3 regions of the Mesorhizobium sp. M1295 genome follow, and region 2 is predicted to be linked to each of the others. Evidence: predicted binding sites of a transcription regulator. Region 2 holds the regulator's gene; each other region holds the start of a gene.
What was found. Region 2 encodes LexA, which represses DNA repair genes until DNA is damaged. Its sites were predicted from a motif close to TGTTCNNNNTGTGTTCNG; they were not measured.
Positions count from the first base shown of each region.

Region 1: the regulator LexA is predicted to act here: its motif matches at 3,297-3,314, upstream of dinB (DNA polymerase IV).
Region 3: the regulator LexA is predicted to act here: its motif matches at 3,626-3,643, upstream of NKH29_RS09700 (ImuA family protein).

Region 1 is NZ_JAMYLU010000009.1:90,999-97,738, forward strand. Features, by position in the region: gene NKH29_RS14780 (DUF2182 domain-containing protein) at 1-298, shown strand, start outside; gene NKH29_RS14785 (FAD-dependent oxidoreductase) at 457-1,977, shown strand; gene dinB (DNA polymerase IV) at 2,003-3,244, opposite strand; gene NKH29_RS14795 (GNAT family N-acetyltransferase) at 3,647-4,105, opposite strand; gene NKH29_RS14800 (hypothetical protein) at 4,175-4,537, opposite strand; gene NKH29_RS14805 (hypothetical protein) at 4,723-5,019, shown strand; gene NKH29_RS14810 (XRE family transcriptional regulator) at 5,242-5,937, opposite strand; gene NKH29_RS14815 (hypothetical protein) at 6,146-6,388, shown strand; gene NKH29_RS14820 (GcrA cell cycle regulator) at 6,458-6,740, shown strand, end outside.
Region 2 is NZ_JAMYLU010000008.1:203,475-210,214, reverse strand. Features, by position in the region: gene NKH29_RS14260 (ComEC/Rec2 family competence protein) at 1-1,476, shown strand, start outside; gene lexA (transcriptional repressor LexA) at 1,470-2,201, opposite strand; gene kynU (kynureninase) at 2,673-3,920, shown strand; gene NKH29_RS14245 (hormone-sensitive lipase) at 4,016-4,846, shown strand; gene NKH29_RS14240 (molybdopterin molybdotransferase MoeA) at 4,854-6,059, opposite strand; gene moaC (cyclic pyranopterin monophosphate synthase MoaC) at 6,059-6,565, opposite strand; gene trpC (indole-3-glycerol phosphate synthase TrpC) at 6,568-6,740, opposite strand, start outside.
Region 3 is NZ_JAMYLU010000005.1:71,612-78,351, forward strand. Features, by position in the region: gene NKH29_RS09675 (response regulator transcription factor) at 1-24, opposite strand, end outside; gene NKH29_RS09680 (DUF4153 domain-containing protein) at 29-1,582, opposite strand; gene NKH29_RS09685 (HpcH/HpaI aldolase/citrate lyase family protein) at 1,861-2,742, shown strand; gene NKH29_RS09690 (DUF1737 domain-containing protein) at 2,767-2,973, shown strand; gene NKH29_RS09695 (metallopeptidase family protein) at 3,061-3,483, opposite strand; gene NKH29_RS09700 (ImuA family protein) at 3,667-4,722, shown strand; gene NKH29_RS09705 (DUF6504 family protein) at 4,655-6,133, shown strand; gene NKH29_RS09710 (error-prone DNA polymerase) at 6,130-6,740, shown strand, end outside.

The DNA.
Region 1 (6,740 bases), on a different contig from region 2:
GCCGCTCAAGAACGCCTGCCTGTCGCATTGCAGGAAGCCGACGGCGTTCCTTTCCCGCCACTGGCGTCCCCACACACTTGGCGCGCTGCGTTTGGGCGCGCTGCACGGGGCGTTCTGTGTCGGATGCTGCTGGATGCTGATGGCGTTATTGTTCGTGGGTGGCATCATGAACCTGGTGTGGGTTGCCGGGCTCGCCATTCTGGTGCTGGTTGAAAAGGCGTTTCCTGCCGGCCAGTGGGTCGGCCGGGCAGCCGGCATCGCCCTGATCGCCTGGGGCAGCGCAACGCTTTTGGTGTGACGGCCACGTAAAGTGCATCGCACCGCCCCAGCCAGGCCGGCTCACAACGCGTCGGGGCGGACCGGCGGTGACGTCAAGCTTACGCAGGCATTCAGGCGTCAAGGAACTTTGAATCCTGGCGTCCGTTTATCCGAATGTCGGGTATGAAGGGCTCCGCCATGAATGTCGGCGACGAAAGGACTGTATCCGTTTGGGCGAGAACCGAAGTCGCGCCTGATGCGGTTCCGCTCGAGCGGAGTGAACAGGTCGATGTCGTGGTCGTCGGATCTGGCATTGTTGGACTGTCGGTCGCCTACGAACTGGCCATCGCCGGGCAAAAGGTGGCGGTGCTCGATCGCGGCCGGATCGGAAGCGGCATGACGGCCCGCACCACCGCGCACCTGTCATCGATCTGCGATGACTATTTTTCGGAACTGATCAAATTGCGCGGCGAGGAACTGGCGCGGATTTACTATCAAAGCCAGTCGGCCGCTATTGGCCGTATCCAATCGATCCTGGAGGCGGAGGGTATGGCGTGTGATTTCCGCCGCCTCGACGGTTTTCTGTTTCCGGCGTCGGGCAGGAAGGAATCCGTCATCGAGCGCGAACTGGACGCCGCTCTGAAGATCGGGGTCGACGTCGAGAAAACCGCAGGCGTGCCGTTTGCAGGCTTTTCGGATGGACCGATCCTTCGCTACGCCAATCAGGCGACATTCCACCCGCTCAAATATCTCCGCGGGCTGGCTGCCGGCATCCGCGCGCACGGCGGCGCGCTTTATGCGGAGACCATCGTCGATAAGGTCGAGGAGACCGACGGCGGCGTGCGCGTAAGCACGGTCTCGGGCTTTGCCGTGTCTGCCAGGTCGGCCGTTGTCGCCACCAACTCGCCGATCAACGATCGGGTCGCGCTCCATACCAAGCAGGCGCCGTATCGGACCTACGCCATGTCGTTCGAGATCGCGCGCGACGTTTTGCCGGATGCACTCTATTGGGACACGCTGGACCCCTATCACTACGTCCGTCTGCAGCCTGGCGAAGGCAAGACCGACTTTCTGATCGTCGGTGGTGAAGACCATAAGACAGGGCAGGCCGACGACGCCGACCACCGCTTCACGGCCCTGGCGGCCTGGATCAAAAAATTGGTGCCCGATGTCGGCGCGGAAGCCAATCGATGGTCCGGGCAGGTGATGGAGACGGTCGACTATGCCGGGTTCATCGGCCGCAATCCCGGTGATCGGCGAGTCTTCGTTGCTACCGGCGATTCCGGCCAGGGCATCACCCATGGGGTCGTGGCAGGCCTGTTGATTTCGGACCTGATTCTGAAGGGGGAAAGCCCCTGGCGGGAACTTTACGAACCCTCTCGCAAGACGGTACGGGCGATCGCCGATTATCTAGCGGAGAATGCGACAGCGATCAGGAGTTTTGCCGAGTATGTCGCGCCTGGTGAAATCGATTCCGCCGACAAGCTGCGGCCGGGGCAGGGCGCCATCGTCCGCGAAGGTCTTACCAAAGTCGCGGCCTTTCGCGACGAGGACGGCACGCTCTACAAACGCTCGGCCGCATGTACCCATGTCGGCTGCCATGTCCATTGGAACTCGCTGGAACGCTGCTGGGACTGCCCCTGCCACGGCTCGCATTTTGCCGTCGATGGCACGGCTTTGAACGGGCCGGCCGTATCGCCCCTGGCTCCTGCCGGATAATCTTTTTTCGCCCCGGCCGCGCAGCTCACAATTCCTTTTCGGCGAGCTCGCGAAACGCGTCGGGAACGGACCGCGACAGTCCGAGCGCGACCGAGGCGTAGCCGACCGCCTCCCAGCCGAAGCGGTCGCGGATCTTGTCGACGGCGCGATCTGCGGTCCAGCGCGCCGCGCCCTTCCTGGTGCCGGGGCGGCGGCGGTCGTCGGCGAGCCCGAGCGGCAGTTCCAGTTGCAGGCCGGCATGCTGCTCCAGATGCGAGACAGCGATCGCCAGCAGCGAGATTGTCTTTTCGTGCGGATGGTCGATGAGCACCTTGCGCACCAGCGCCTCGGCGATCTCGGCCAGCATGGCGGTTGCCGATATCGGCTGGTCGAGCGTGATCGAGCGCGTCACCGAGCGCAGGTCGGCAAAGCGGACGCGAACCGTCACCGTGCGGCCGGGGCGGGATTTCGCCCGCAATCTTGTGGCGACCCTATCGGCCAGATGCAGCAGCGCAGGCACGAAGACCTGCTCCTCGGCCGGTTTTCGGCCGAGCGCCGATTGCGCGCCGGCCGAGCGCGCCCGGCGCTGCGTCTCCAGCTTGCGCGGATCGCGGTTCCACGCCAGCGCGTTGAGTTTTTCTCCCGCCGCCGGCCCGAGCAGGCGCTCCAGCGCGCCATCGTTGGTCTTCGCCAGCTCGCCGATGGTGTTGACGCCGATGCCGGCCAGCCGCTCCCTGGTGACCGGGCCGACACCCCACATCAGCTCGACCGGCAGGTGGTGCAGGAACTCCAGCTCGTGGCGCGGATCGACCACCACCAGCCCGTCGGGTTTTGCGACCTGTGAGGCGATCTTGGCCAGATGCTTGGTGCGGGCTACGCCGACCGAGATCGGCAGGCCGAGCTCTGCCCGCACGCGGTGGCGGATCTTGCCGGCGATCTCGGCCGGCGAGCCGAACAGGTGGGTGCAGCCGGCGACGTCGGCAAAGGCCTCGTCGATGGAAATTCGCTCGACCACCGGCGTGAAATCGCCCAGCACCTTGATTGCCGCATCGCCCAGCCGCTGATAGTCCTTGAAATGGCCGCCGACGAAAATGAGTTGCGGGCAGAGTTCCCGCGCCCGCCGTCCCGGCATGCCGCCGCGCACGCCGAACGCCTTGGCTTCATAGGATGCGGCGAGCACTACCCCGCCGCCGACGGCAATCGGCTTGCCGCGCAAGGCCGGGTCGAGCAGTTGTTCGACCGAGGCATAGAAGGCATCCAGATCCGCGTGGAGGATGTTGGCTTCCATCCGGCCCGTTCGCCCGCGGCGGTTCGAACGCCGCCTTGTCTAGAGTTTTGATGAGAACATAAAGAGAACATTGTGGGCGGATTGTCAAGCGGCGCGGAGGGCAGGTGAAGGGCAATTGTTTCAGTTTGGCGCCCTCTGTCTGCCTGCGTTCCAGCGTTGGTGGTTGGCGAAAGTCGAAGCAACATCCAATCTCCCCCCTTGCGGGGGAGATGTCCGGCAGGACAGAGGGGGGTGGGACGGATCGCCAACTTCGACTTCAGTTGTTGCCAACTCGAATCAGCCTGAGGGTTTGGCTCCGATTGGTTGACAGGTCGGAGGGACAGCACCCCCCTCTGCCCTGCCGGGCATCTCCCCGCAAGGGGGGAGATCGGCAGCTTCGCCGACGGCGCCTGCTGCAGCGACCTACAGCGCCATCTTGTAGCCGAGATGGCTGGCGGTGAAACCGAGGCGCTCGTAGAAGGTGTGCGCTTCCCGTCGACTGTTGTCCGTGGTGAGCTGAATGAGGCTGCAGCCGCGCGAACGGCACGCTTCAATCGCCCATTCGATCATCAGCTTGCCGACGCCGCGAGAGCGCCATTGCCGGGCGACGCGAACGCCTTCGATCTGGCCGCGCCAGGCGCCTTTCCTCGAAATGCCTGGAAGGAAGCTGAGTTGCAGCGTTCCGACCAATTGCCCGGCCTCGACGGCCACGGCCAGCAACTGGTTGGGATCGGCATCGATCGCGCTGAAGGCATCGAGATAGGATGGCGCGAGCGGCGTGGACGGGTCTTCCCGGTCTGCGCCGAGCGCATCGTCGGCAAGCATTGCAACGATCGCCGGCAGGTCGGGCGCCTGGGCACGACGGAATTCGATCTCGCTCATCGCGCGGAGACATACGGCGCAGTGTTGGCGATCGCAATATTCGTTTTGACTGCAAGGGGGCGCGCGTCTTCAGGCGGCCTCCAACGCCCAGAGGCGATAGCCGTAGCGGCGGAAGAAGCGGGCGAAGAGGCGCTGCTGCCTGGCGCGGGCGAGGTCGGCGCTGCGCCTTTCCTGTCGCCAGTGCGGCATGTTGCGGAACATCGACAGGAAGCGGGCGGCGTCCTCGATCGCCTCCTCGGCCGACTGCGCCGGGCGGATCGCCGCCAGGAACAAAGCGCGGCTCGGCTTCATCCGGTCGATCGCCGCCTTGCGCTGGCGATGGCCCTGGCGCGCCGTGCGGATGCCGTCCTGGCGGATGGCCGCGAAGGCGGCAAGCATGGCCGGGCTGTCGCCGGCATAACCGCAGGCCTGGGCGAACTGGGCGAGGTCCATCGTCACTCCCTTGCATTCGGTGGACGGAGCGGCCGCGGCTGCGCCGATTCCAGCTTGCATGGCATAGAAGCATAACTCAAATAAATGAACAAGTGAAACTTTCACGTTGGTGTAAGCGGAACCGACTCGACTCCGCCTCGAAAACCGATAATGTGAACAAAGCAGGAACAACGATGGGGATGGCCATGGCATTAGCGGGCAAGGAAGCGACGATCGCCGATGTCGTCTCGATTGCCGTCGAGTGCATCGATTGCGGCCGCAACAGGTGGTGGAAGCCGGCCGAGCTCAAGCGGCATGGGGTGAGGCCGGAGACACCGCTATCAGCACTTTCCGGGCGCCTGATCTGCAAGGCCTGCCGGGCCGACGGCCTGCCGGGCGCCGCCGTTTCGATCCAGGCTGCCTTCATCGACGACCGGCAGCGAGCCCGCGCCGAGGCGCGCCTGCTCAACGGTCGAGAGCTGGAGCAATCGAGGCGGGCTTGAGGGGGAGGGCGTGCTGCTCTTCCCTTCTCCCCTTGTGGGAGAAGGTGGCCGAGCGAAGATCGGTCGGATGAGGGGTGTTGGACGGATCGCTACCTTGATGGCGTAAGTGCTTAAAATCGCGTCTACATTTCCTCCGCCGCGTTCCTTCCAGCACCCTCATCCGGCTCGGCGCTGTGCGCCGATCCACCTTCTCCCACAAGGGGAGAAGGCAACAAGCGCCCGTCAATACCCCAGCAGTTCCTTGAGCGGGATGACGCGGAAGACGTTCTTGATGGCGTAGCGGTTGAAGGTCAGCGTCTTGGGCGGATTGTATTGCTCGACGATCAGCTCGGCGGCGGTGCGCTTGACCAGCTTCTTGATGAAGGCCTTGCCGTTTTGCTCGTTCTCCTCGGGCAGCGTCTCGATCACCACATGGTCGCCGGGCACGGCCTCGCGGCCGCCGCAATAGATCATCTCGCCGGGCTCGTAGCGCGGCACCATCGAATCGCTCAGCACGTGCAGCGCAAACACGTTGCGCAGATGCCGGATCCCCGGCGGCCGCTGGACATAGCCGGCCGGCTGGCCGTTGAAGGTGAAGTCGCCATCGTCGCCGCCGACGGCGGTGCCGAGAAGCTGGATGTCCATCGGCCCGGCGGGCAGGGGGCCGGGATCGGTGACGATCTCGGCATCGGCGACCGGCCCGGCATCTTCGAGGAAGACGACCTCGCCCTTGCCGAGCGCCACCGGGTCGACGCGCAGGAAGGCGGCGGTCTTCAAAAGGTTCTCGGTCTTGGGCAGGTTGCGCCCGGTTTCCCAATTGCCGACGGCAGCGACGTCGGTGTCGTTGTGCTCGGCAATGTGGCGCATCACCAGGCCGCGCTGCTTGCGCGCCCGGCGGATCGCCGCCCCGACCTTGATCGACAGTGCAGTTTTCACCATGGCTCCATCTGAGGCACAAGATTCGGTTTCGTCTATGCAAGAATCGCTTGCATTATGGCTTAAGTTATGCTCTTATGTGGCCATGCACAAGTCGCTCCGCCAGCTTTCGGTCCTCGAATCCGCCCCCCAGCGCCAAGGAGGCGGCCGCGGTAGTCATGTGCCAACCTTTTCCCCTTCGTCCTGGCTGTCCTCCTCCCCGGCCGGGACGATGCCCGAGGCTCGCGCCTCGGATCCGGCAGCGCAAGCGGCCGGAACGGCCGGAGCCGTTCCCCTCACGGCTCCGGCCACGAATTGCCTGCCGGCCGGCAATGCGGATGCCGCGGTTTCCTGCATCCGCACCGAAGACGGCACGGTCATCGCCTTCGACAAGCGGACGGGCAAGGCAGTCTCCGGCGCAACAAGGCAGGCGGCCGGGATGAAGCTCGATCGCAGCAAGCCATGCGAGGGCTGACCGCCTTTCGAGCCTGAGGCCGGCGAAGCCGGCGCCGCACACAACCACCTTTGCAGGGAATAAAACGTCATGGCCGCCCGCTATTCCCCCTCCGAATTGGAACAAATCGAGAACTGGCTGATGAGTGGGCTGTCGGCCGCGAAGATCGCCGCCCGGCTGAGTGCGCAGCGCGGCCGCCCGGCCTCGCGCGCGGCGATCATCGGCATCGTCCACCGCACCGCCCGTCTGCACGCCATCGGCCTTGCCAGATCCAAGGGCTGGCGTAGCGGACGGTCGGGCGGCCGGCATGGAAAATCGGCGCCAGAGCCGTCGAACCCTGCCGGCCAGGCAGGGGCAGTACCGGCCGAGCATC
Region 2 (6,740 bases):
ATGCGGCGTACAGGCATCTATCACATCATCTCCATCTCGGGGCTGCATATGGCGTTGGTCGCCGGCACCATCATGGCGCTGCTACGCGGCACCTTTGCGTTGTTTCCCGATTTCTCATCGCGACGGCCGGTCAAGAAATATGCCGCGGCCGCCGCGCTTTTTTCGATTGCGGCCTACCTCGTCTTTTCCGGCATTGTGGTGGCGGCCGAACGCAGCTTCATCATGCTGGCGGTGATGCTTATCGCCGTGCTGTTCGACCGGGCCGCGCTCACCATGCGCAACCTGGCGATCTCGGCCATCGCGGTCATTCTGGTGTCGCCGCACGAGGTGGTCGGTCCGAGCTTCCAGATGTCCTTCGCCGCGACGGCGGCCCTTGTCGGCGCCTATGCAGGCTGGTCCGATTACCGCGCCGGCGGGGCCACCACGCCGCCGCCCCGGCGGTCGCCGCTACGCTTTGCCACTAGAAAGGTACTGCTGGGCATGGGCGGCCTGGCGATGACCTCGATCATTGCAGGGAGCGCCACGGCGCTTTTCGCCATATGGCATTTCCAGCGCGTGGCGCCGCTCAGCCTGTTCGCCAATCTGGCCATCATGCCTATCATCTCACTGGTCGTCATGCCCTTCGCCGTCCTCAGTGCGCTGGCGATGCCGTTCGGCGCGGATGGGCCTTTCCTCTACGTGATGGGCAAGGGGCTGACGGCGATGATCGCCCTGTCCGGGTGGATCTCCGAGCGCTCGCCGATCGATGCGGTCGGGCTGATTTCGCTGAGATCTGTCCTTTTGGTGACGATCGCTCTCGTCATTGCCAGCATGGCGACGACCTGGTTGCGGCTCGTGGCCCTTCCTTTTGCGCTCGCCGGCTTGCTAACGACAACGCAGACGCGCGTACCCGATGTATTGATCTCGGAGGACGCACGGCTCGTCGCGCTGCCGATCGGCAGCGGTGAACTCGCGGTCAACCGGGCACGCCCGAATGAGTTCACCATCGACAACTGGAAACGCGCGCTCACATCAGAGGCTATCGTCGCGCCGGAAACACCTGGAAAGAACGATCCGCAATTCGACATTGCCGATCCGGCCGACTTACCGCCGGGCATGCCGTTCATTTGCACGGACGGTCTCTGCCTTGCCAGGCATCCATCCGGCGCGATCATCGCGCTAGCCAATGACCGCGATACTGCACGGCCAGCCTGCGCCTTTGCCAGCTTGATCGTCATCGACGACGCCACCGCCCATAATCCCTGCTACTACGACCGGCTGGTCCTCGTCGTCACCAAACGGCAACTGGCGCGCGCGGGAAGTGCGGCCGTCTATTTCGATCCACAAGCGGCAACACGCGCCGAAATCCGCTTCGCCGTCGAAAAATCATACCGGCCCTGGCACGTGCAGCGGAAATTTTCCCGCGCGGCGCGGGGCATGCCGCCATACCGCAGAGCCGACAAGCCAAAAGCCGGCGCCAAGGGCGCAGCTCAGTAGCGGCGAATCAGCCCAACGAGCTTGCCCTGCACCTTGACCCTGTCTGGTCCGAAGATGCGCGTCTCGTAGGCCGGATTGGCGGCTTCCAGGGCGATCGAGGCGCCCTTGCGGCGGAACCGCTTCAGCGTCGCTTCTTCCTCGTCGACCAGTGCCACCACGATCTCACCGGGGCTCGCCGTATCGGCATTGCGGATGATCACCGTGTCGCCGTCGAAAATGCCAGCCTCGATCATCGAATCGCCTTTGACCTCCAGCGCATAATGCTCGCCGCCCATGATCATGTCCGGCGGCACCGAGATCGAATGCGTCTGGTGCTGGATGGCATCGATCGGCACACCGGCGGCGATGCGGCCCATCACCGGGATCGACACGGCGGCGACGACATCGTCGTCATTGCCGGCTGCAGGCATGCGCGACGATGTCGGCTTGCCCTGCCGAGGACCTTGCCCAAGACTGCCCTGGATGACGCTCGGCGAGAACTTGCGTGCCGCATTTAGGCCGGGGGCGATCGAATCGGGCAGGCGCAGCACCTCCAGTGCACGGGCCCGGTTGGGCAAACGGCGAATGAAGCCGCGCTCCTCCAGCGCCGTAATCAGCCGGTGGATTCCCGATTTGGAAGCCAGGTCGAGCGCTTCCTTCATCTCGTCGAAGGAGGGCGGGATACCGCTTTCCTTCAGCCTTTCGTGGATGAACATAAGCAGTTCGTGTTGTTTGCGTGTCAGCATAGCGACCCCCAACAGAATCAGAAAAACAAACCCAGAACAAACACTATCTGTTCCAGTTGTGTTCCGCAACTGTTTAAAGTTTAATGAATGTGTTAGGGCTCGGGAAACGATACCACTCACCAAACCGGAACGCTGCATTTTCACCGCCGCGGGCGTCATCGCCTTGATTCTGCTTTCGTTTGCGGCCTCTGGGTTCCCAGAAGGCGGCACTGGTATCGGCCGTCAGCCGGCAAAGGGCACGGAATTGAAGCCGTATCGACTGTGCGGTTTGGTCAATGCACCGTGAACGAAACGAACTCAAAACGCCAACCTTGGGTTGGCTTGGCTCCTGGTTTCCACCGCGTGGTCAGGCAACTTGTCGCCGGTGGAGCCTTGCTGCGCGATACCAGGTAATGGAGAACCGCTCGTGACCGATGGATGCCGTCGATGCGTGTCCGGCGTTGCGGTGAATCTTGGGGGAGCAGACAAATCATGACAGGAATTCGCGATCTCGTTGCCATAAGGGCGATGGATGCTGCAGATCCGCTGCGCGCGATGCGCGACCGCTTTGTGCTGCCGCAAGGAGTGATCTATCTCGACGGCAATTCGCTAGGGGCCGCTTCGCGTGCAGCTTTCGATGAATTGAGCAAGGCAGCGACCGAAGAATGGGCGCATGATCTCATCCGCGCCTGGAACACGGCCGGCTGGTTCAACATGCCGCTCGAACTCGGCGACCAGCTCGGGCGCCTGATCGGTGCCGCGGCCGGCCAGACGGTGGTCTGCGACACGACATCGGTCAACATCTACAAGCTGCTGCACGCCGCCATGGCCATGCGGCCGGAGCGGCAGGTCATCGTCGCCGAGGGCGACAGTTTTCCGACAGACCTCTACATGGCTGAGGGTGTGGTTTCGACGCGAAAAGATACGCTGCTGCGCCTCTCGGGGGTCGACGCGCCGAGCATCGAAGAGCTGATCGACGAACGCACCGCCGTGGTGCTGGTCAACCACGTCAACTACAAGTCGGGCGAACTGCGCGACATGCCGGCGCTGACGCGCAGGGCCCAGGAAGCCGGGGCGATGATCGTCTGGGATCTCTGCCACACCGCCGGTGCGATGCCAGTCGAGCTCGACACGGCAAACGCCGATTTTGCCGTTGGCTGCACCTACAAATATCTGAATGGCGGACCGGGCGCGCCTGCCTTCATCTATGCGGCTGAGCGGCATCTTGCCGACATCCAGCAGCCGCTCACCGGCTGGTGGGGCCATGCACGGCCCTTCGCCTTCGAGCCAGGCTATGCGGCCGGCACCGGCATCCGCCGGTTTCTGTGCGGCACCCAGCCGGTCCTGTCGATGCGCACGCTGAAGGGCGCGCTCGACATCTGGAACGATGTCGACATGACGGCGGTGCGCAAGAAGAGCATCGCGCTGGCTGATCTGTTCATCGAGCTCGTCGAGGCAAAGTGCGGCACTTACGGGCTAACGCTCGAAAGCACGCGCGACGGGGAAAAACGCGGCAGCCAGATTTCATTCATGCACGAGCATGGCTACCAGATCATGCGCGCGCTGATCGAACGTGGCGTGATCGGCGATTTTCGCGCGCCATCGACCATGCGCTTCGGCTTCACCCCGCTCTATGTCGGCTATGCCGATGTCTGGCAGGCCGTCGAAGTGCTTGAGGACATCCTGCGCACCGGTGCGTGGAAGGATGCGCGCTTCGCCATCAAGGCGGCTGTCACTTGAGATTGATGCGAGAGCTGGAATCGTGAGGCTGGCGACGACGCGCCGCGCGATGCTCACGCTCGTTGCAAGGCCATATTGCCAGGGGAGGGCGCAGGGTGTTCGAACGTCACATTGCCGATTGGGACAACGCCTATGCCAACGGCGCCAACATAGCCGGCAGCGATCGCTGGCCGGCGGCCTGGGTCGAGCCCGCGCGGGTTTTTCGCGACGTGCTTTCGACCGAGGGCCGGGCGCGGCTCGACATGGCCTATGGCCATGGCCCACGCAACCGGCTCGATCTTTTCCTGCCGGCCACCAAGCCCAAGGGGCTCGTGGTGTTCGTCCATGGCGGCTACTGGATGGCATTCGACAAGAGTTTCTGGTCGCATCTTGCCGCTGGCGCTGTTGATCGCGGCTATGCCGTGGCGATGCCGTCCTACACGCTCTGTCCGCAGATGCGCATTGGCGGCATCGTCAAGGAAGTCGGCGCGGCGATCGGCAAGGCGGCGGGGATGGTCGCAGGGCCGCTGATGCTGACCGGACACTCGGCCGGTGGCCATCTTGTTAGCCGGATGGTTACGACGACGACGCCGCTGGCGCCCGAAATTGTCCGGCGCATTCGCCATGTCGTATCGATCTCGGGTGTGCACGATTTGCGCCCGATCATGCGCACCGGCATGAACGAGACGCTGGCGATCGATGAGGCCGAGGCGCAGGCCGAAAGCCCGGTGCTGCTGCGCCCGATGGACAAGGCCCGCCTGACCTGCTGGGCCGGCGGCGGCGAGCGCGCCGAATTCCTGCGCCAGAGCGCGTTGCTGGCCAACATCTGGATCGGCCTGGGTGCCGCGACCAGTTCGGTGGTCGAGCCTGACCGGCATCATTTCAACATCATCGACGGTTTGGCCGATCCAGACCATCCGCTGACCCGGACCTTGATCTCGGAGTGAGGCAGGTTCAGCGTAGCATCAGCACGTCGCAAGCGGCGCCCGCCGCCGCGGCGGGCGTGAACGGCGCACGGACGATCAGCCCGTTGGCATCGGCCAGCATTTTCAGCATCGAGGAATCCTGGATGCTGAACGGCGTCGCCACGAGCGTGCCGGCCTCAGCGCTGACAACAGCCCGCACATAATCCTGCCTGAGATCGTTGGCCGGCATGGCAGCGCCGAGCCGTGCCTCACGCATATCCTGCTGAAAGGCGCGGCCGCCGAGCCGCGCCAGCAGCGGCTTCAGGAAGAGCTGGGTGCAGACCAGGCTCGCCACCGGATTGCCGGGCAAGCCGATGCAGCGAATGTCGCCCAGCCGCCCGAACATCAGCGGCTTGCCCGGCCGCATGGCGATCTTCCAGAAATCGAGAGTCATGCCTTGCCCGGTCAGCACGTCATGGACGAAATCGTGGTCACCGACCGAGGCACCGCCCAGCGTGACGATGACGTTCGCGCCAGCCTTCACGGCCTTTTCCACCAGCGCAGCGATCGCCTCCCTGCGGTCCGGCGCGATGCCAAGGTCGAGCACTCGCGCACGGACCGACTGTGCGGCGGCGGCGACACCATAGGCGTTGGAGGAGATGATCTGGTCGGGGCCAAGCTCGCTGCCCGGCGGCAGCAATTCGTCGCCGGTGGCGATGATGGCGACCAACGGCCTTTTGACCACGCCGACCTCGGGGTGGTTGGCCGATGCCGCCAGCGACAAGGCCGCCGGGTCGAGCAGGCGGCCTTTGTGCAGCAGGACGTCGCCTTTGGCGAAATCGAGCCCGAGGCGGCGGATGTTTCGCCCCTGCACCGTCGGCTCCGTCACTTCGACGACACCGCGGCCGAGATCGCGGACGTTCTCCTGGATGACGATGGTGTCGGCGCCTTCGGGAAGCGGCGCGCCGGTGAAGATACGGACGGCCTGCCCCTGCTGCACCGTCCCGGCAAAGCCGCTTCCGGCCGGCGCCATGCCGACCACCGAAAGCTTTGCTGGTAAGGACGCGATATCAGCCGCCCGCACGGCATAGCCGTCCATGGCGGAGGCGTTGAACGGCGGCTGAGTGCGGAGCGCCACAACCGGCTCCGCCAGCACGCGGTCGGCGGCATCCAGCAGCGCGACGCGTTCGCCCTGCAGTGCAGCTGCGCCGTCCAACAGGCGCTCGAGCGCCTCAGCAACTGGGACCAGCGCCATCAGCGGCCTGCCTCGGTGACCCCATCTTCGGTGATCTTGTAGTCGCCGGATTTGCCGCCGGTCTTTTCAACCAGCCTGATACCGGAGATGACCATGGCGCGGTCGACCGCCTTGGCCATGTCGTAGATGGTCAGGCAAGCGACCGAGACGGCGCTCAGGGCCTCCATCTCAACGCCGGTTTTGCCCGTGACGCGGGTCAATGCTGTGACCTTCAGGCCGGGCAAAGCTGCGTCCGGCTCGATATCGACAGATATCCTGGTCAGCAGCAGTGGATGGCAGAGCGGGATCAGTTCATGCGTCTTCTTGGCCGCCATGATGCCGGCGATACGCGCGGTACCGAGCACGTCGCCCTTCTTGGCATCGCCGGCGAGGATCATGTCCAGGGTCTCGGGCCGCATCGACACGAAGCCCTCCGCGACTGCCGTGCGCACCGTCTCAGCCTTGTCGCCGACATCGACCATGTTGGCTTCGCCGCGCGCGCCAAGATGGGTGAGGGCGGCCGCCATCCTCAGATCGCCTCTGCCGGCGCCTTGCCCGTCAAAAGCAGGCGCGTTGCAGCGGCCACGTCCTGTTGACGCATCAGGCTCTCACCGACCAGAAAAGTGGCGATGCCGCTCCGCTCCAGCCGGCGGCAATCGTCATGCGAAAAGATACCGCTCTCGCTGACCAGAAGGCGGTCGG
Region 3 (6,740 bases), on a different contig from region 2:
GGCGACCAGTATGTGGTGCGGCATCAAATCAGCGGCCCGGCATGAAGGGTTCGGACATCGGAGGAACCACGAACGGGATACGTGTGTCGAGAGCACGAAGGCGCCGCCAGTCGCGAAAGCTCCAGGCGCGCCAGTTTTCTAGGCCGGCGCGGTAGCGGGCCTCGTCCTGCCCAAGCAAACGGGCGAGTTCGCGGTACGAGGAAACGCTGGCCGCATTCGTCCTGCCCTGATGCTCGAGGAAACGGTCGAGCGCCGGCCAGGCGCTGGGACCGAGCGTACGCAGATACCAGAAATCGAGTTCGGTGCCTTGGCCGGTCATTTCGAATGAGTGCTCGACATTGTAGTTGGCGATCAGCGCCGCGAAGTTGACGAAGCAGCAGGCATAGAGCGTCATTGAAAGCGTCAGAAGATTGGCGGAAAGCAGCCATTCATTGGATTTTTCGAACGCGATGCGGGCGATGATCAGGGCAAGGCCCGCCGCCACCAGTCCCATCCAGACGAAGGCGGCGATGCGCCAGTAGGTCAGCGCGTAGATGCCGATATAGAGGTCGAGCCGCAGGATCGACGAGATGACCAGCACGATGTTCTGCGCCACCCAGACGTAGACCAGCCGGCGGATGAGCGGATCGCTGGAGGTCGTGCTGCCCGGCCGCAGCGCCGCCAGGACGAAGCCAGCTGCGAGCAGCGCTGTGATGATCAAGGGATAGGCGCCGCGATGCGCATAGGCGGCGTAGGTCAGCCCGTCGGGAAGCGCGATGCCGCCCCACAGATAGGTGGCGTCGAGCGCGGTCTGCATCGCGAAAAGGATGTTGAAGACGACCAGCGCACGAAGAATCGCGGCCTTGCCGAAGATGATGTCCTCGATCGCCTTGGCGGGTTTTGTCGTCGCCCGGCCGACAGGCACAGGCGACAGCACACGCGGAATGGAGCGGAGAAAGCGCGGTAGGCGCGGGCGCAGAAAGGCCCAGACGCCGACCAGCACGAACAGCCAGAAGGCGAGACGCGGCAGCTGGATGAGCTCGAGCAGTGCCATTAGGTCGATCAGCGACAGCCAGTATTCGACGACCGGATTGGCGGCGCCGAACAGCGCGAGAAACACCGCGCCGAGGCTTAGCGGCATGACCCAGACGGCAATCGTCGCAAGGCGCACGCGCCGTCGGCCAAGCTGCCGGGCCGCCTTGCGCCAGCGAAAGAAATCCAGGACGAACCGAAAGGGCGTTGCAAGCAGGAATAGCGAGAGTTGGCCGGCAATGCGGGCAACCCCGTGCTTCAACCGCCCAGCCAGCGAAAGCGCGAAGACGGCCAGCGCCGCCAGCCCGATCGAGACGGACAGCGCACTGACATTTTCCGCGAGCGGCAGCAGCGCCACAAGCAGCGCAACTGGCTTGAACCAGGGCCTGCCATCGTTGAAGGAGCCGAGAGGATGGACAGCCATGCTCGTGGTGGCAATCGCAACGCCGAACAGGAAAAGCGTGATGCCGGCCGGTTGGCTATAGAAGAAAAAATCGGCCAGCGCGACGAGCAGGACGGCAACGCCGAAGCGGCTGCAATAGCTCGGCGCCGGCGTGACGAACGCTGTCACGATCGGGCTTTCTCGGCCGCTTTGATGCGGCCGGAATATCTGGGCGGGGATTTGCGGACGAAAGGGAGGAGGTTTGCCGGGGGCGGATCGACAAGCCACCAGCTGTCGCGGCGAAGCCGGTACGGCAGGGACCAACGGCAATTTGTTTGCTCTTGCATGCCGCCCTTGTCGCATTCTGTCGGGTGGCAAGCGGGGCGGAGACGAGGAGATTTTCCGAAATTGCGTGCAGTTTTTATGCACGGCTTGCCTCGGCCGTCTGCAGGCGGCATAGATCGGACATGACTGCCGAACCCTCCCGCCCGCGCCGCTCGGTGCTTTACGTCCCGGCTTCGAACGACAAGGCATTGGCCAAGATCCGGTCGCTGGCCTGCGATGCCGTCGTCATCGATCTCGAGGACGCCGTCGCCCCGGCCGACAAGCTTTCCGCGCGCGAAAAACTGGCGGGGATTTTCGCCGGCCGTTCCAACCGGCGCTGCGAGATGGTTGTGCGCATCAATGCGCTGTCGAGCGAATGGGGCGCCGACGATCTGCTGGCTGCGGCAAAATGCGCTCCCGACGCCATCCTGCTGCCCAAGGTCGACACGCCGCGCGACATTCTCGAGGCCGGTGACGTTCTCGACGACAATTTTGCGCCGGACGAGGTCAAGCTATGGGCGATGATGGAGACACCCAAGGCGCTGCTCAACATCGGCCCGATCGCCGAGCTTGGCCGCGACCCAGCCTCTCGACTGGTTTGTTTCGTTGCCGGAACGAATGATCTGGTCAAGGACACCGGAATTCTCACCACGCCCGACCGGCGCTATCTCGTGCCGTGGCTGATGCAGATGGTGCTCGCCGCGCGCGCCGGCGGCCTCGACCTGCTCGACGGCGTCTTCAATGATTTTAGCAATATGGACGGGTTTGCGCGCGAGTGCACGGAAGCGGCCGCCATGGGCTTCGACGGCAAATCGCTGATCCATCCGGCCCAGATCGAGGCCGCAAACCGGGCCTTTGCGCCGTCGCTTGAAGCGATGGCCGAGGCGGGCGCGATCAAGGATGCCTTCGCGCTCGCCGAAAATACCGGCAAGGCGGTGATTGCGCTGAACGGAAAGATGGTCGAGCGGCTGCATCTGGCGCAGGCCGAAAAACTGCTGGCGAAGGCCGCCGCTGTTCGCGCATGATTGCAACTCACGACGGGATTGAAAATGAAACTCTACCGCTTTTTGTCCGGCCCGGACGACGCCAGCTTCTGCCACAAGGTGACGGCGGCGCTCAACAAGGGCTGGCACCTGTTCGGCTCGCCGACCTATGCCTATGACAAGAATGCCAAGACCATGCGCTGCGGCCAGGCGGTGGTGAAGGACATCGAAGGCCAGGAATACGGCCCCGACACCAAGCTCAGCGACTGGTAGCGCTGACATCGCTTCGGGTGCCCGCGAATGCGGGACACTTCTGGACGCTGGCGCGAAGGAACGCTGCGCTCTCCAGTCAAAACGACGTCACTCCGCTGCCTCTTCGATCTTCTCCATATCATCGTCCGACAGGCCGAAATGGTGACCGATCTCATGGATCAGCACATGGGTGACGATGTCGCCCAGCGTCTCCTCGTTCTCGGCCCAGTAGTCGAGGATGGCGCGGCGGTAGAGCGTGATCCGGTTCGGGCCTTCGCCGGTCTGCGGATTCCAGCGCTCGGCGATACCGCGCCCCTCGAACAGGCCGAGCAGGTCGAAGGGCGTTTCCAGCGAAAGGTCGTCCATGATCTCGTCGGTCGGGAATTCGGCGATCTGAATGACGATCTCGCCGGTCAGCTTGCGAAACTCCTCCGGCAGATGGGCATAGGCCTCCAGCGCCAGGAGCTCGATTTCCTCCATCGTTGGCGAAAGCTGGTCGTGCCAGATGCGTGTTTGGTAGATGCGAGCCATGCTTTGTCCTTTGATCCCGGCATATAGGCTTTCGGGCCGGACTCGGCAAATGGTCGGGCTGGAGCGCCCGGACCATGCCATCAAGGCAGGAATAAATTCCCCATGACTCCGCTTGACTCTTTGGCCGCCCTCTGGAATCTATAGGAACATAACAGGAACAATTGTGAGTGGAAGCTGACCGTCATGGCGACAAGCGCCGTGGCGCGGGAGACTGTTTTTGCCCTGCGCCGCCAGATCGCGAAGATCGAAGGGACCTTGTCCGAGCGCCTGGAAGCGCCGGCCGGTTCGTCGTTTGACGCGGATGTGCCTCGCCAGAGTCTGGCATCCTCTCGGAATCCGACACCCGCTCGGAATCTGACGATTGTCCGTCGCGGCCTCGCCGTGGCGCCGCCCGATGCGTTTTTGCGCACCGGTGCCGAGCGCCTCGATGCTGCGCTGAGCGGCGGCCTGCCGAAGGCGGCGCTGAGCGAGTTTCATGGCGCCGCGACCCGCGATGCCGGAGCAGTCGCCGGTTTTGTCCTGTCGCTCATCAGCCTGATCCTCAGCCAGGGGCCGCGACTGCCGGTGCTGTGGATCGGCACATCCGAGGTTTTCCGCGAGGCCGGCTTTCCCTATGCCGGGGGGCTTCACGCCTTCTTCGGCATCGAGCCGGAGCAATTGCTGTTTTCCGAGGCGCCAAGGCTGCTCGATGCGCTGTGGGTCGCCGAGGAGGCCGCCAGGATGACGGCGCTGGCCGCAGTCATCCTCGAAATCCGTGGCAACCCGCAGCGGCTGGATCTCACCGCGACGCGGCGGCTGCACGCCCGGGCGCAGAGTGCCGGCCGGCCGCTTTTCCTGCTGCGCCAGGCCGGCGAGCCCGAGCCGACGGCAGCGCCCGTCCGCCTCATCCTGTCGGCGGCACCGGCGGCAGCGCGCGAGACGATCGCCGGGCCGCTCGCCGGCTCGATCGGCCGGCCCGCCTTCACCATCACCATCGGCAAGAGCCGCACTGCCTTGCCCGGAAAATTCACACTGGAGTGGAACCCCGATGAACGCATATTCGAAGAAAGACGGGGCGAGGAATGGGCAAAGAATCCTGTCCCTGTGGTTTCCACATCTCGCCGCCGAGAGGATCCTGCGGCAGCGCCTGGGGCGGTCCTGGCGTTCCCGGCCGTCGGATCACCTGCCGCTGGTGATCAGTCACCGCGACCGGAACGCCCAGCGCATCGCCGCCCTCGACGAGCGGGCCGAAGCGCTTAACCTGAAACGCGGCATGGGCATAGCCGATGCACGCGCCATGCATCCCTCGATCGACATCGTGGAGGCCGATCCGGAAGCCGACCGGCGCCTGCTCGAAGGCCTCGCCGACTGGTGCGACCGCTATACCCCGCTGGTGGCGCTCGACGGGGCCGATGGCCTCTATCTCGACGTCACCGGCTGCACCCATCTTTTCGGCGGCGAACGCTCGATGCTGGACGACATCCTGTCGCGTTTTTTCCATCAGGGCTTCGATGTCCGCGCCGGGCTTGCCGCCACGCCGGGCTCGGCCTGGGCGGCGGCGCGGTTTGCCGGCGACCGCATCGTTCCCGATGGTGAGGAGGAAGCGCTTCTCGCGCCCTTGCCGTTGGCGGCACTGCGCATCGATCCAGAGGTCCGCGCCAGCCTCGAAAGCGTCGGCCTGCGCACGGCGGGCGCCGTCATGGCGGCACCGCGCGCGCCGCTGGCCCGCCGCTTCGGCGCATCGCTGCTATTGCGCCTCGACCAGGCGCTCGGCCGCCTCGACGAAGCCGTGTCGCCGCGCCTGCCGGTCGCGCCGCTTTCGGTCGAACGCCACCTCGCCGAGCCGATCATGCTGACCGAGGACATCGAGCAGCTGACAGGCATGCTGGCGGCCACATTGAAGAAGGACCTCGAGCGTCGCGGCGAGGGCGCAAGGCGGCTGGCGCTGCTGCTCTTTCGCGTCGATGGCGGCGTCAGCCGCATCGCCGTCGGCACCTCGCGACCTTTGCGCGAGCCGCTGCTGATCCAGAAATTGTTTCACGAAAGGCTTGCCGCGCTCGAACAGGATATCGACGCCGGCTATGGTTTCGATCTCGTGCGCCTCTCGGTGCTGACCGCCGCCGCCTTCGACATGCAGCAGGCAGACCTTGCCGGCGAGACGAACGACGGGGGCGCCGACATCGCGCTTTTTGCCGACCGCATCCGCGCCCGGCTCGGCGAAGGCGCGGTCTTGAAGCCGGTCGCCGTCGAGAGCCATCTGCCGGAGCGCGCCGTCGCCGCCATTCCCTTCGCCGAAGCGCCGCAGAGAAGCTCGCCGCCGAAGCAGCCGGACAAGGTGAAGGATGCTCCCACGACCGTCTTCCAGCCGGAACGGCCGATCCGGCTTTTCCGTTCGCCCGAGCCGATCGAGGTGCCGGCCACCGAAATGCCGGAAGGCCCACCTTTGAACTTCCGCTGGCGGCGCGCGCTCTACCGGGTCGCGCGCGCCGAAGGGCCGGAGCGCATTGCGCCTGAATGGTGGCGAGAGGCGGCGGGACGGGAAGATGCGCCGACCCGGGACTATTTCCGCATCGAGGATGCCGACGGCCGCCGTTACTGGCTTTACCGCCAAGGCCTCTACGGCGCCTCGCAGCCCGCTCCGCGCTGGTTCATGCATGGAGTCTTCGCATGAATGCGCTGACAGCCGTTCCCTATGCCGAATTCGGCATCCAGTCGAACTTCTCGTTCCTGCGCGGCGCCTCGAAACCGGAGGAGCTGGTGGTCGCGGCGAAATTCATGGGGTTTTCAGCGATCGGGCTCGCCGACCGCAATACGGTGGCGGGCGTCGTGCGCGCCTGGCAGCAGGCCAAGGTGGAGGGTGTTTCCTATCATCCCGGCTGCCGCCTGGTATTTTGCGACGGCACGCCGGACATTCTCGCTTACCCGCAGAACCGCAAGGGCTGGGGCCATCTCTGCCGCATGCTGACGCAGGCCAATTTGCGCGACGAAAACGAAAAGGGAGCAACGCTTCTCAAACAAAGCGATCTTCTCGAATGGGGCGATCTCTTGTCGCTGGCCATCCTGCCGGATGTGTCGACGGGCGCGGCCGATAGCCTTGCTGTGCTTAGCCGGCTCACGGATCGCTTCGGCGAAAGCCTGCGGTTTGCGGTTTCGCCGGATTACCGCGGCAGCGACCGCTTCCGTATCGAGCAGGCGGCGGCGATGGCCGAACTGGCCGGCATCCCGCTGATGGCGACCAACGATGTGCTCTACCATACGTCGGAACGGCGCCCGCTGCA